One region of the Ureibacillus chungkukjangi genome, then DNA from elsewhere that is predicted to be linked to it. Evidence: riboswitches for the same ligand, from Rfam matches in the RefSeq annotation. Region 1 holds a riboswitch; the other holds the start of a gene.
The links. Region 1 has a riboswitch for FMN ahead of LG296_RS07580 (ECF transporter S component). Riboswitches for the same ligand answer to the same signal wherever they lie in the genome.
Positions count from the first base shown of each region.

Region 2: it holds a riboswitch for FMN, as region 1 does, so the genes downstream of both, ribE (riboflavin synthase) here and LG296_RS07580 (ECF transporter S component) in region 1, are expected to answer to the same signal.

Region 1 covers NZ_CP085009.1:1,543,571-1,551,297, forward strand. Annotated here, with positions in the region: gene LG296_RS07560 (response regulator transcription factor) at 1-671, shown strand, start outside; gene LG296_RS07565 (ATP-binding protein) at 664-2,439, shown strand; gene LG296_RS07570 (RNA polymerase sigma factor SigX) at 2,664-3,197, shown strand; gene LG296_RS07575 (hypothetical protein) at 3,194-4,429, shown strand; FMN riboswitch at 4,539-4,712, shown strand; gene LG296_RS07580 (ECF transporter S component) at 4,986-5,570, shown strand; gene LG296_RS07585 (hypothetical protein) at 5,978-6,181, shown strand; gene LG296_RS07590 (MerR family transcriptional regulator) at 6,838-7,236, shown strand; gene glnA (type I glutamate--ammonia ligase) at 7,287-7,727, shown strand, end outside.
Region 2 covers NZ_CP085009.1:3,276,744-3,284,470, reverse strand. Annotated here, with positions in the region: gene LG296_RS16355 (DUF1648 domain-containing protein) at 1-212, shown strand, start outside; gene LG296_RS16350 (PLD nuclease N-terminal domain-containing protein) at 251-454, shown strand; gene LG296_RS16345 (ATP-binding cassette domain-containing protein) at 478-1,359, shown strand; gene LG296_RS16340 (ABC transporter permease) at 1,356-2,135, shown strand; gene rlmD (23S rRNA (uracil(1939)-C(5))-methyltransferase RlmD) at 2,192-3,553, opposite strand; FMN riboswitch at 3,749-3,882, shown strand; FMN riboswitch at 4,064-4,198, shown strand; gene ribE (riboflavin synthase) at 4,323-4,961, shown strand; gene ribB (3,4-dihydroxy-2-butanone-4-phosphate synthase) at 4,980-5,609, shown strand; gene ribE (6,7-dimethyl-8-ribityllumazine synthase) at 5,630-6,097, shown strand; gene LG296_RS16315 (polysaccharide deacetylase family protein) at 6,139-6,930, opposite strand; gene recX (recombination regulator RecX) at 7,097-7,727, shown strand, end outside.

The DNA of each region.
Region 1 (7,727 bases):
TTCGCCGCTTATTAAGAATGTACCTTGAACGTGAAGGGTATATCGTAGATGAAGCTGAGAATGGGGAAATGGCTCTCACAATGGCGTTAGAAAAAGATTATCATTGTATACTTTTGGATATTATGATGCCAGAAAAAGATGGCTTGCAAGTCTGTGAGGAGCTTCGTTTAGAAAAAACAACACCAATTATTTTATTAACTGCTAAGGGCGAGGAAGCAAACCGTGTACAAGGGTTTGAGCTTGGTGCAGATGATTATATAGTGAAACCGTTTAGTCCTAGAGAAGTGATTTTACGTCTGAAAGCGATTTTACGACGATCTTCAGCATTTTCACCTGTTACAACCCCTACTACATCTAAAGATCTAGTGGTATTCCCGCATCTAACGATCGACCATGATGCACATAGAGTGTCGGCAGATGGAATAGAAGTGAACTTAACGCCAAAAGAGTATGAGTTATTATACTTCTTAGCGAAAGCACCAGATAAGGTATTTGACCGTGAGCAATTACTAAAAGAAGTATGGCATTACGATTTCTTCGGAGACTTACGTACAGTTGATACTCATGTTAAACGTTTACGTGAGAAGCTAAACCGTGTGTCAGAGGATGCTGCTAAAATGATTGTCACTGTTTGGGGCGTAGGCTATAAATTTGAGGTTGTAAATGAATAGAATATGGAGCAGTATTGTCGGGAAGCTATGGTTAACCATATTGCTTCTCGTTTCGTTTGTATTGTTCGTCTTTACTGTTTTAATGCTGGAGTTTCTAGAAGACTATCATCAGGAGCAAGCTGATATTTCCTTAAGGCAAACAGCCTCAACTATCGCAAGTATCGTTGATAATTACGATCTAGAGCAGTTAACTGACGAGATTATCAATGAAATGATAACGGATGACACAAATGCATTCATCGCTTCCCAGGAAAAAGAAGTTGTTTCTACCTTTCAAACGGGACTTAATAGCATCCAAATCCAAAATAGCATATTAAAAAACAAAAATTTTAATGAAATCTTCGAATCAACTGAGCCAATTTTGGATCGGATGATTTTACCTTCTCAATTAGAGGAAGGCAAGATGGAAACTTATATTGTGTTGAGCTATCCCTTGAAGAGTGATGAAACAGTGCATGGAGCAATCTTTATTTATCAAAATCCAAGTGCGCTTCATAAAACATCTCAGGAAACTACGAAAATTGTTTTTCTATCAGCGTTTATCGCCTTTGTATTAACAACGTTTTTCGCATTTTTCCTTTCTTCTCGAATAACGTGGCCACTTCGTAAAATGCGTGAGCACGCCTTCGAGCTAGCAAAAGGTAAATTCGATGAAACCTTGCCAACAACGCAAAATGATGAAATTGGTCAATTAGCAGTCGCCTTTAACCAAATGGGGCGTCAACTCAAGCATCATTTAGAGGTGATCAATCAAGAAAAAGAGCAATTAGCTAGTGTGTTAACATCTATGACAGACAGTGTAATTACCTTTAACCGTGATAAAACGATTCTTCTTAGCAATCCACCGGCAGAAAAATTGCTTCAAAAATGGTTTATCCAAAAGAAAAGTGAAACGGATTACCCAATGCCGCAGGAAATCTATGAAATGCTAGAGCATGTTCTAAGCTTTGAGGATAAATTAGAGGAAGATATCGAAATCGACGGCTCTTATTACCGTATTACAATTAGCCCGTTAAAAAATAGTGAACAATCCATTCGTGGTGCTATAGCTGTGATTCGAGATATGACCGAGCGTATCCGTTTAGAAAAATTACGTTCTGATTTTATTGCCAATGTATCGCACGAGCTTCGAACGCCGATTGCGATGCTGCAGGGGTATTCGGAAGCGTTAATAGATGATGTCGTATCTGGTGAGGATGAGCGCAATGAAATCACCCGTATTATCTATGATGAATCCCAGCGTATGGGACGCCTTGTAAATGATTTACTTGATTTAGCGCGCATGGAAAATGGACATACGACTCTTTATAAGGACGAGGTTGAGATTGTTCATGTTGTGGAGCGAATTACTCAAAAGTTCTCTCAGGTAGCAAGAGAAAAGAGAGTACAGCTGCAATTTAAAGGAGATCTTGATGAAAATGTCCAAATTAGTATGGATGAAGACCGAATTGAACAAGTCCTTACTAATTTGATAGACAACGCAATCCGTCATACGCCAACTGAAGGCAGTGTAAAAGTCTCTGTTGAGCAGGAGCTTTCTTATGCCAAAATCCAAGTAGCCGATACGGGGGAAGGGATTCCTCTAGAGGATTTACCATATGTTTTTGAACGATTCTATAAGGCTGACAAAGCACGGACTCGTTCTAAGGGTGGTACTGGACTAGGACTTGCTATTGCAAAAAATATTGTAGAAGCTCATAAAGGGAATATTCGTGTCGATAGTGTAGTAGGACAAGGCACAACCTTTACGTTCTACTTACCATTATAAAGTCAGTAATTTGTTGAATGAAATTTTGCAAATTTTGTAGCTATTAGCTGTAGTTTCGGGTATCTCTAAAGTATGTGAATAAAACTTTAGGGATACCTTTTTGTATAGAGTAGGGTATATTTTCAATGAGATACTTACATGTTAAAGACTGGGAAGCTTTTTATTTAACTGAAACTTTTTTACTTAAAATACGACAAATCTAATAAGAACGGGGGTGGCTTGGATTGAATGAATCCATTTTCCATCGTTTATATGATTCATACCATCAGGATGTCTTCCAATTTTTAATTTATATGGTTAAAAATCGAACGGTTGCTGAAGATTTATCGCATGAGGTTTATGTGAGAGTTTTAAAATCCTATGAGCGATTTCAGGGAAGAAGCTCAGAGAAGACATGGCTATTTGCCATTGCCAAAAATGTAGCAATCGATTATTTCAGAAAAAATGCGGTACGTTCCTCACATGCATTTGACGCTTTTAACTGGGAGACTGATCAGCTTGTCTCACCAACAAAATCACCAGAAGTTTTAACTGAGCTCAATGATGACATGCGTGATTTATTAGATGCTTTAGAGAAATGTACAGGTGATCAAAAAATGGTCATTATTATGCGCTATTTTCAAGAATTATCGATTGCCGAAACAGCTCAAGTTCTAAGCTGGACAGAGGGTAAGGTTAAAACTACTCAGCATCGAGCTATCCATAGGCTACGTGAAATATTAACAAATACGACAGAACAAAAGGAGGCAAATCAATGAGTCATGATAAGTGGGAAGACAAGAATATAGAAGACATGCTAAGTAAAGTACCAAAGATTCATGATCAGCGGTCAAAAGAAGACGTGTTAAATCGTCTAAAAGAAGACGGTCAACTTGATGATGAGCCTTTAAGTACAAACACTCAAAAAGACACGAGTAAAAAGGTCAAATGGATGCCTATAGCTGTTTCAATTGCTGCTGTTCTATTACTGGCTATTATCATTCCTTCGTTTTTGAATGAAAATTCTTCTTTCGATTCAGCTGAAGAAAGTGCACAAGTAGAGAATAGTGAATCGATGGATATGGAGCGAGAGATGAAAAGCTCAGAATCGACTGCTGAAGATTCTAGTGCAGGCATGACTATATTTACTTCAGAAAATGGGGACAATCGTACAGCTGTATACCCTGAAGAGCTTGATGGGCATACGGTATTTAAATTAGGGTTATCAAGTGACGCTGCAGATAGTTTGCCAATAACTGTACTAATTCCAAATGACAGAATACAAAAGGATTTTGGTGATGTAACGCCAACAGGGGTCGAGATTTACAACCATTATGCACCACTATTTAACGAAAGTGCGATCGGTTTTACTGATTATCATCCATATGTTGGAACAATTTCTGAATTAGGAGATCAAGTCGTTCACACATTACCAAACGATCAAATCTATGATATGGCTTCTGCCTCTCTGACAACTTATTTTTCTTCGTTGGTCGATACATTTAGTAACAGCTATGAAGAAGTAACGATGATGGATGAAGAAGGCTCGGCCTTTATATTTAGCGAAGTAGGGGAGCCAGCAGCACCAATTGCATTGAATGGTGAAACCACCCAATATAATTACTATCGATATACACAGGCTGATGGCACATCGTATTTAGCTCCTAATAATAGAGAAGCCTTTACAACAATAGAGGATGCTCTTATATCAATGAAGGAAGAAACGAATGACATTTATCAGTCTGTCATTTTACCTAATGTAGATTATGAAGTAACTGTTGAAGGGCAAACGGCAACCGTTCAATTTAAAGAAGAGGTCGATTTGGATGGTTTTGAGCAGGCTGAAGCGATGCAAATGATTGAAGGAATTTTGCTAACAGCAGCGAATTTTGATATGGCCGTACAATTTAAGAATATTGCTCAAACCCAGTGGCAAGGATTTGATTTTTCTGCACCACTTCCAAAGCCTCTAGGAGCAAATGAAATCTCGTTTTGGACTGTGTTTAAATAATAAATAACGAAAAAAGTTTAGTAATTGAGTAGGAATTAGCTAACTTTTTCATCTTTACAACATCTCAAAGTCGAGATATAATGAGACTGTAATATCAAATTAAATATTGATTCATCTTCGGGGCAGGGTGTAATTCCCGACCGGCGGTAATAGAAGCTGCGATTTCTGACCATTCACTTGGAGGATATTGCACAAAAGCTTCTTCAGCCCGCGAGCTTGATTTTGAGCAGGATTTGGTGTGATTCCAAAGCCGACAGTATAGTCTGGATGGGAGAAGGTGAAGGTACGGTCTCTTTTCGTTATTCGAAGGAAGCTGTGCGTTATAGTATTGCTAATGCGAAAAAATGCATTACTTTACTGCTATTTGAGTATCTAATTTTTTGAACTTGGATACTTGATTTAACGTACAAATTTTCTTATTTTCAATGTGCCTATTTTCTCCCTTATGCATTTTTTGCGTAAGGGATTTTATTTGTTCATTGGAAAGAATAATGGAATACAAAATGGCTGTCCTTTCTTCTAGCTTAGTTGAATCAGCAAAGAGGAGAGATTGATTATGTTTAATCAAAAGCTTAAATTACGTTCTTTCGTAACAATCGCAATGTTAAGTAGCATCTCGTTCATTTTAATGCTACTGAATTTTCCATTACCGTGGTTCCCAACATTCCTGCAAATCGACTTCAGTGATGTACCTGCATTAATTGCTGCCATTACAATGGGTCCATTAGCTGGCATCCTGGTAGAACTATTTAAAAACATTCTAGACTGGATTTTCTCGGGCACGCCAACAGGAGTTCCGGTAGGGCATATGGCAAATTTTGCAACAGGACTTTTATTTATTCTACCAGTCTATTACATTTATAAAAAGTTCCCAACAATCAAAGGCTTAAGCTTTGGTTTAGTGGCCGGTACAATCATTATGTCAGTAGGCATGAGCCTATTGAACTATATTGCCTTCTTACCAATGTATTCTTACTTCCTTGGATGGGGCACATTCGACATGAAAGAAACAATTGTGTTAGGTATCCTTCCGTTCAATATCGTAAAAGGTATTATGCTCATGGTCATCGTTATCCTACTATTCCGTACAATGAAAGTATGGATCGAAAACCAAAGAGCACAATATTTCCTTATAAAATAAAAGTAGTACGAAAGCTGTTCGTTAAGTCAATTAACATTGACTTGATGGGCGGCTTTTTTGTTATGGTGAAGAAGGTTGATTGGGGATTGAAGTGTGTAGAGATGGATTCTCGGTAAGAGAGGGGGGATCAGTGCCACGAAAAGCAAATTCGGAGGAATATCGGTAAAAGAGGAGAGGTGTCAGTGCCCCGAAAAGAATGATTGGAGGGTTATCGGTAAAAGAGGAGTGATGTCAGTGCCCTGAAAAGGGTGATCGGAGGGTTATCGGTAAAAGAGGAGAGGTGTCAGTGCCCTGAAAAGAATGATCGGAGGAATATCGGTAAAAGAGGAGAGCTGTCAGTGCTCTGAAAAGGGTGATCGGAGGAATGTCGGTAAAAGAGGAGAGCTGTTAGTGCCCCAAAAAGCAAGGTGGAAGTTTGGCGGTCGTTTGTTGGATGCTGGTACTTGATTATGGTGTTCGTTGAGGAGGTGGTAAACTTCTTCAAGCTTAAACTTGCTTTAGAAGGTAACAAAAGAGATAGTATTGCGACGTGCAAGCGGGAACAGGCTTCGGATGGTAGTGAGATTGGGGGTATTGCGACAATCCAAGAGGAAGCAAGCCTCGAAAGGTAGAAAAGCCCGAGTTATTGAGACGATTCAAGAGTGACCGAGCTTCGAAAAGGAGCAAAGCCCGAGTTATTGAGACGAATAAAGAGAGACCGAGCTTTGGAAGGTAGAAAAGCGAGAGTTATTGCGACGTCGCAAGAGTGACCGAGCTTCGGAAGGTGGTAAAGCCCGAGTTATTGCGACAATTCAAGAAAGACCGAGCTTCGGAAGGTGGTAAAGCCCGAGTTATTGCGACGATTCAAGAGTGACCAAGCTTCGAAAGGTAGAAAAGCGAGAGTTATTGCGACAATTCAAGCTGGCCCAAGCTTCGAAAGGTAGCAATGCAAGCAATCCCCCGAAAGAACAAAAGATGCCACATAACCCATCTAAAACATTAAAATTCTAGAAAAAACGCTCCCATGTCATGCCTTTTCCAATATAAATATCAATATCTCACACAAAATGAAAGCTCCTTGTGAACTGCGATTAGGCAAAAAGACTATCCAGTGTATCTTCCTATAACTAGCTCAAAATTCAACAAATCCTTACAGCCAGTAAGCTTTTCCTATTATCTAAAAATTAGATTAATAAAATCTAATTTTTGTATGTTATTTTTTCTAACATCGTATTGCTATTATAATTAACATAGTTTAGAATAAACGTATGAAAGGGAGGAGATGTCGATGAGTCGAGAGTTTCGAAGAGCTATGCCGTTACTCCCTATTAGCATGGTAATGCAATTAACGGAGTTGACTGCGAGACAAATTCGATATTACGAGGAACATAAACTAATTGAACCTGCTAGATCAGAGGGCAATCGTAGAATGTTCTCACTTGACGATGTAGATGCATTGTTAGAAATTCGCGAACTTCTTGACCAGGGTATCAACATGGCAGGAATTAAAAAAGTGTTCGATATGAGAAAAAATAACAACAATGTGAAATCTTCTAACAAAATGGCAATTTCAGATTCAGAGCTTCGCGCGATATTACGTGAAGAAATGCAGCAAGCCCAGATTATGCAAAAAGCATCATTAAGGCAAGGAGATTTATCTCGCTTCTTCCAAGCGAAGGGTGAGTAAATTATATTTTAAATTTTTTAATAATTTTAAATATTAGGAGAGTGGATTAATTGGTTAAGTACACAAAAGAAGACATTAGACAAATCGTGAAAGATGAAGGCGTAAAATATATTCGTCTACAATTTACTGACATTCTAGGTACTATTAAAAACGTAGAAATTCCATTAAGCCAATTAGATAAAGCCCTTGATGATAAAATGATGTTTGATGGATCGTCAATCGAAGGTTTCGTGCGTATTGAAGAATCAGATATGTATTTAAAACCAGATTTAGATACATTCGTAATTTTCCCTTGGACTGCTGAAAAAGGCAAAGTAGCTCGACTTATCTGTGACATCACAAACCCAGATGGAACACCGTTCGCTGGTGATCCACGTGCAAACTTAAAACGTGTATTAGCTAACATGGAAGAGTTAGGCTTCACAAGCTTTAACTTAGGGCCTGAGCCAGAATTCTTCTTATTCAAATTAGATGAAAAAGGTGAACCAACA
Region 2 (7,727 bases), 1.7 Mb from region 1:
AAGTGATGGAGACTACAGTAGAAGCTAAAATTATGGATTTAGACGAAGATAAATATTGGAAGGGTGGACTCTTCTACTTCAATAAAAATGATCCTTCTATTTTTGTTGAAAAGCGTTTTGGTGTTGGTTGGACACTGAATTTTGCCAATCCGATCGGGCTTGTAATTATCTTAGTACCACTGACTGTTTTTTTAGTCATTTCATTTTTGTAAATGAAAAAACCTATCATTAGACAAAATGGAGGAGAAATATGAACGAAATATTAAACGGGATTCCATGGGGAGTAATCGCTCCAATTCTTGTAATTCAGTTATTACTGGTAATAATTGCGTTAACCTCATGTATAAGAGCGGAAAAGACAAACGGACCGAAATGGTTATGGATCCTTGTTATTCTATTCATAAACATTATAGGACCTGTCCTTTACTTTGTCATTGGAAGGAGAAATGATTAATGGAATTGCTGAGGGTAACCAACTTGGTCAAAAAATATGGCTCTACAAATGCAGTAAATGGGCTTTCCTTTCATATTGATGAAGGTAGATGTGTTTCACTACTTGGAGCTAATGGAGCCGGAAAAACCACAACGTTGAAAATGCTTTCGGGTTTACTCGAGCCAACCTCCGGAAGTATTTCGTTTCAGGGAACTAAGCAAAAGGACATTAGACAATACATTGGTTACTTGCCCCAATACCCCTCTTTTTTCAATTGGATGAGCGGTAAGGAATTTCTTGTTTTTACTGCTGAGCTAGCGAAATTAAATCGAAAAGAAGCAGAAGAAAGAAGTGAAGAATTACTGGAACGTGTTGGCCTACTGGATGCGAAGAAAAGAAAAATCGGCGGATATTCAGGTGGCATGAAGCAACGACTCGGTTTAGCACAAGCACTTATTCATCGTCCTAAATTACTAATATTAGATGAACCTGTTTCTGCACTTGATCCACTAGGGAGAAGAGAGGTACTGGACATGATGCGGGAGATAAAACAAGAAACAACCGTTATTTTCTCCACCCATGTACTTCACGATGCACAAGAAATTAGCGACGACATTATTATCATCAATGAGGGAGATATCGCAATTTCAGGGGAATTAGAAAATGTGATAGAGCAGTACAGACAACCAATTATTCAAATTGAATTTGATTCTGATGCTTCTTCATGGATAAAAGAAGTCGAAAGTTATAGCTTTGTATCAGAGGTAAATATTCAAGGGAATGTAGCGAATATTAGTGTGACTGATATGGCGAAGGGGAGACACATTCTTTTAAATGAAATCGTAAATCAAAATCTACCTATTAGAAAGTTTGAGCTGGCACAAACAACATTAGAGGATTTATTTATGAAGGTGGTGAAGGCATGACACAATGGAGGGTACTTTATCGCAAAGAACTAATGGAAATGATAAGGAATTTTAAACTATTATGGATTCCTCTAGTTTTTATATTACTCGGTGTAATGCAGCCAATTAGCTCCTATTATATGCCGAAAATGTTAGATACTCTCGGAGGTTTACCGGAAGGCACAATAATTGAGATGCCACTTCCTACAGGAGCGGAAGCATTGATGAGTGTTATTTCAAATTATGGAATGCTAGGGATTCTAATTCTTGTACTGAGTGCAATGGGAATTGTTTCAGTTGAAAGACAAAATGGGGTAGCGGGAATGGTCATGAGTAAACCAGTTCCGTATTCTTCTTATATTTTATCGAAGTGGGCAGGATTAGTAACGATAACATTATTGTCATTTTTTATCGGTTATCTTGCTTCATGGTACTATACGAATTTACTGATTGGCTCAGTAACACCTGACCGTATTTTTCAAAGCTTTGCTATCTATGGTTTATGGTTAGTATTTGTAGTGACTTTGACATTGTTCTTTAGCACGGTTATGAAGGGGAGCGGAAGTGTTGCCTTCATATCAATCTTAATCATCGCTACTATTTCAATAGTTACTTCTATATTTAATGAAAAAATGAAGTGGAGTCCGGCAACGTTAACTGGACATACAGGTTATTTGTTGCAATCAGGAGACGTTCAGCCGAATTTCCTAGCGACTGTACTTCTAACTGTTGCTTTAATTGTCCTTATTCTCTACTTCACTATTCAAATCTTTAAAAATAAAGAGATTTTAGAATAAATTCACAAGAAAAGAACCGCTCCAATTCAAATTTGAGGCGGTTCTTTTCTTGTATTTTATTTATTTTTTAAAGTTAATTTTGCTACAATTTCAACTCGAGCTGTTTGTGGGAACATATCAACTGGTTGAATATAGTCAACTTTATAAAGCTTTGTTAGTTCTTGTAAATCCTTTGCAAATGTTGAAGGGTTACAAGAAGTATACACAAAACGTTTTGGTTTAATTTTCATAACAGTTTTGATAAAACTTGGTGCTAGTCCTGTACGCGGAGGATCCACTGTTACGACATCAGGAATAAAGCCCTCGCGGTTCCATTTTGCTAACCATTCCTCTGCTGTGCCTGTGTAGTAACGTGCGTGTTTATATCCATGGTTGCGAGCATTTCGCTTAGCATCATCAATGCTTTCAGGAACGACATCCATTCCTCGAACTTCTTTTGCCTTTGGTGCGAGCCATAAACCGATTGTTCCAACGCCACAATAAGCATCGACTACTTTTTCTTTACCAGTTAACTCAGCAGCCTTTTTAATTTCATCATATAGATGAACTGTTTGCTCAGGATTTAATTGGAAGAAAGCACGAGAAGATAAATCAAATGCAAGCTCGCCTAATTTTTCGTGAATGGTTTCTTTTCCATGAAGGAGGATTGTTTCATCGCCAAAAATAAGGGATGTTTTTTCACGATTAATATTTTGTGTAATTGAAACGATGCTTGGATCGATTTTAAGCATACGTTCAATAAGCTCTTGTTTATGTGGAATGTCTTTTCTAGTTGTTACTAAACAAACCTGTGTTTCACCTGTTTGAATGGCAGTACGAACTACAATGGTTCTTACTAAACCGTCTAAAGATTTCCCATCAAAGATTGTGATATTTAGTTTTTGTAATATTTTACGTGTCGCAACAGTTATTTTTGAAGTTAGTGGATGCTGAACTTCGCAGTCATTTATGTTCAACAGCTTGTTTGTTCCCTCTGAAAAAAGACCTGCATAAACACGTTTACCTTCTTTACGTACCTGGAAGGAGCTCTTGTTTCGATAATGACGAGGATTGTCCATTCCAATCGTTGGGCGAATATCCGTTGTTTCAGCAATAGACTTCACATATTTTTCGAGAGATTGGATAACCATATCTCGTTTTTCTTTTAGTTGTCCCTCATATGTTAAATGCTGTAGCTGACAACCGCCACACTCATTATATACAGGGCAGCTTGGTTCTTGGCGGTCTTTTGAAGCTTTACGTATAGTAAGAACATCCGCTTCAGCAAAATTATGCTGTACTTTAGAGACCTTTACCGTCACTTCTTCACCTGGAAGAGCACCTTTTACAAAGACCACATTGCGCTTATAAAAGCCAACACCTTCACCATTAATGCCTAATCTTTTTATAGTTAAAGGAAATTTTTGTCCAATTTCCATCAATACTTTATCGCTCAAAAGCGTTCACGTCCTTTAATAGTTCATCTAAACATTATAACGGAGCTCGAACTGAAAGCAAATGGATAAATATTTCCTACATATTCAGGTGATCCCTTTTTACTGAATAGAGAATTGTCCGATTTTTTCAATGGATAATCTATCGCATTCATGTTATCGTTGTAGCAATTAAATAAAAAATTCCTTCGGGGTCGGGTGAAATTCCCAATCGACGGTGATGAAGGCAAGCCTTCTAAGCCCGTGAGCTCTAATGAGCAGGATTTGGTGCGAGTCCAAAGCCGACAGTATAGTCTGGATGGGAGAAGGAGTAAGCTTAAGCAAAGGTTACTAGCTTAACGAGATTGGTATTCTCGGTAGGCTTAGTTTTCTGTAGGCAAAAACTTTAAAATGAATTTTTTAATGGTCTTATTTGCTATAGCTTTTTTAGCACGCTTTTTAATCCCGTCAACCAAAATGACGGGATTTTTTATTTAATCAATGCTTAAAGTAAATAATGTCCTTCGGGGTCGGGTGAAATTCCCAATCGACGGTGATGAAGGTAAGCCTTCTAAGCCCGTGAGCTCTAATGAGCAGGATTTTGGTGTAAGTCCAAAGCCGACAGTATAGTCTGGATGGGAGAAGGATGAATTTTGGTAGGCACTTTTTGAAAATGTTAATTTCAAAAGGTTTATTTAAGCTTGCCATAAATACTCCCAAACTCCTTAGGAATTCTTAAGGAGTTTTTATTTTTATTTAGAAATGAGGTGAGTAGATGTTTACGGGCATTATTGAGGATCAAGGTAGAGTAACAGCTATCAAAAAAGATGAGAGCAGCATGCAATTAACTATTTTCTCGCCAAAGATTGTTTCAGATGCAAATTTGGGTGACAGTATTGCAGTAAATGGGGTATGCCTGACAATTACCCAATTTAACAATGAAGAGATGACAGTTGATGTCATGCCTGAAACAGTAAATTCAACAACTATCCATATGTTAAAGTTGAATGATTTTGTGAATTTAGAGCGTGCAATGAGTGCTAATGGCAGATTCGGGGGACATCTTGTTTCCGGACATGTCGATGGTGTAGGCACGATTAAAAGCAAAAGACCTATTTCAAATGCTTTCTATATTGAAATAGAAGTAGCTAAGGAAAACCTGACAAATTGTATTCCAAAGGGCTCCATTACAATTGATGGAACAAGTCTTACACTTTTTAAGGTTTCACATAACAGTGTAACGGTTTCACTAATCCCCCATACTTATGCTGAGACAGTTCTGGGAAGAAAAGGAGCAGGAGAAAAAGTCAATATTGAAACTGACATGCTTGGTAAGTATGTTCTGCATCATTTAAAGAGGACTGAAAGCACATCTAACATAACAATGGACTTTTTGAGACAAAACGGATTCTAGAAAGGGTGGTGGAATTACATGCTAAATACTATAGAACAAGCCATACTCGATTTAAAATTAGGCAAGATGATCATAGTAGTAGACGATGAGAATCGTGAAAACGAAGGGGATTTGGTAGTTCTAGCTGAATTTGCAACTCCAGAAAATATTAACTTTATGGCTACTTATGGACGAGGGTTAATTTGTACACCAATTACTGAAGAGCTAGCAAGGAAATTAAATCTACCAGCCATGGTTGATAATAATACAGATAATCACCAAACAGCATTTACAGTGAGTGTAGACCATATCGAAACCACAACTGGTATTAGTGCTTACGAGCGGTCCTTTACAATTCTTCAAATGATTAATGCGAATGCAGCGCCTAATCAGTTTAGAAGACCTGGACATGTATTCCCGCTTGTCGCAAAACCAAACGGAGTATTAGAAAGAAGAGGACATACAGAAGCTGCAGTTGATTTAGCGAAAGTCTGTGGAAGTTATCCAGCAGGGGTTATTTGTGAAATTATGGGGGATGATGGGGAGATGCTTCGTTTAGATGGATTGATGAATTTTGCTAAACAGCACGGCTTAAAAATCATATCCATAGAGGATTTAGTCAGCTTTTGTGAAAAACAATACACAAATTTATCAATCATAACAGAATGAATTCGGAGGGATCTTTTAAGATGGGGAAATTATTTGAAGCTAATTTAATCGGAACAGATTTAAAAATAGGAATTGTTGTTGGTCGTTTTAATGACTTTATTACTTCACAATTACTAAACGGGGCACTTGATGGCTTAAAAAGACATGGGGTTGCAGAAGAGCGTATTGATATTGCATGGGTTCCGGGGGCTTTTGAGGTGCCATTTATAGCTAAGCAAATGGTAGAAACAGGTGAATATGATGCCATTATTGGATTAGGAACTGTCATACGCGGATCTACAACTCATTATGATTACGTAAACAATGAAGCAGCAAAAGGGATTGCAAGTGTATCACTTAATTCAAATGTACCGGTCATTTTCGGTATTGTAACAACGGAAAATATCGAGCAAGCAATTGAAAGAGCGGGAACAAAGGCAGGGAACAAAGGTTACGATTCAGCAGTATCTGCAATTGAAATGGCCAATTTGAAAAAGATGTTCAAATAACAATAACTAAGGGATTCTCACAAAAATGAGAATCCCTTAATTTATTCCAGCACTTGGTCCATTACTAAATCATCGATCGAACCAAAGGAATAGCCTTCCTTTTTCGCCGCCTTGATAAACTTCGGAAGTGCATCAGCATTATACTTCGCTACTGTATGCATGAGGATAACGGCACCAGGATGCAATTGATCCATCAACTCGTCATAAGCATATTGCCATCCGACATTTGCATCATCATTCCAATCAACAAAGGCAGTGTCCCAAAATATATAGGTATAGCCGTGATTGTTTCCAAGCTCCAAAATTCTCTCATTAAAAATTCCTTTTGGAGGACGAACGTAATATGTACGTTTTTGTCCGGTTGTTTCCTTTAATCTTTTATCGAATTTTTTTAATTCCTTTAGTACGCCTTCATCCGATAATTTTGATAAATCAGGGTGTCCATATGTGTGATTTCCAATGAGATGTCCTTCATCAATCATTCTATTTACTAAGTCACTTGCACTTTCTAAGTAATGGCCAGCTAAGAAGAATGCTGCAGGTACATCTTCTTTTTTTAATGTATCCAAAATGGATTCTGTATAACCGTTTTCAAAGCCGCTATCAAAGGTTAAGTAAATTGTTTTTTTATTTGGATCTCCAGTATAGAAAGCACCGTAGTTCTTTAAGATTTCATCAAAGTTAGCACCTGCATCAACAGGCTTGCCATCCTTCGATTTAGTAAAGCCCCAATAGTACGAATTTGCACTTGCGACATCTGGTTTAACTAAGCAAAAAGCAATAGCAAATACAATCGCACATAGTGTTAAACCAGAAATGTGACGTTTCCACATAAAGAATTATAGCCTCCTTTTTGCTTATATTGTGCGAATTTAGTTTCTTTATGCTAAGCAGCAAACAATTAATTTTCAAAGAATCAGGAACTCATATTTCTAAAAAAACTCTAAAATGAAACAATCTAAAAAAACATGTATACTAGCTTTAGAAGGAGTGTTTGTAATGCAAGTCATATCTAAAATAGGACGACAAAAAAACAATCCAGAACGGTATAATATTTATTTGAATGATACATATGCATTTGCTGTAGATGAATCAACACTTATAAAGTTTGGCTTAACTAAGGGAAAAGTACTCGAACAATTTGATATTGACGAAATTACCTACGAGGACGAAATTTCAAAAGCCTTCAACCGGGCGTTGAACTTTTTAAGCTATCAAATGCGCAGTGAATACGAAGTGAAAAAAAAGCTATTAGATGCAGGTTTTGGAGAAGCTGTTGTATTAGAAGCAATTAGAAAACTTGAAAAGTTAGGCTTTCTAAATGATGAAACCTATTCAAAGGCTCTTTTGGAAACGAAAAAGAAAACTGCAAAAAAGGGTCCAAGAGCTATTAAACAAGATTTAATCAAAAAAGGAATCGATAAAGAAACACAAAATAAAGTGCTTGATTCTTTTTCCCATAAAGAACAGCTTGCTATCGCTATGGAGCTTGCAGAAAAGGCGATTCGAGCCAATCAAAATAAAACGCCAATGCAAATTAAACAAAAAATTCAGGATGTTTTAATGAGAAAGGGCTATTCTTTTTCAATTACAAACGAAATACTTGACCAAATTAAGCTAGAGCGAGAAG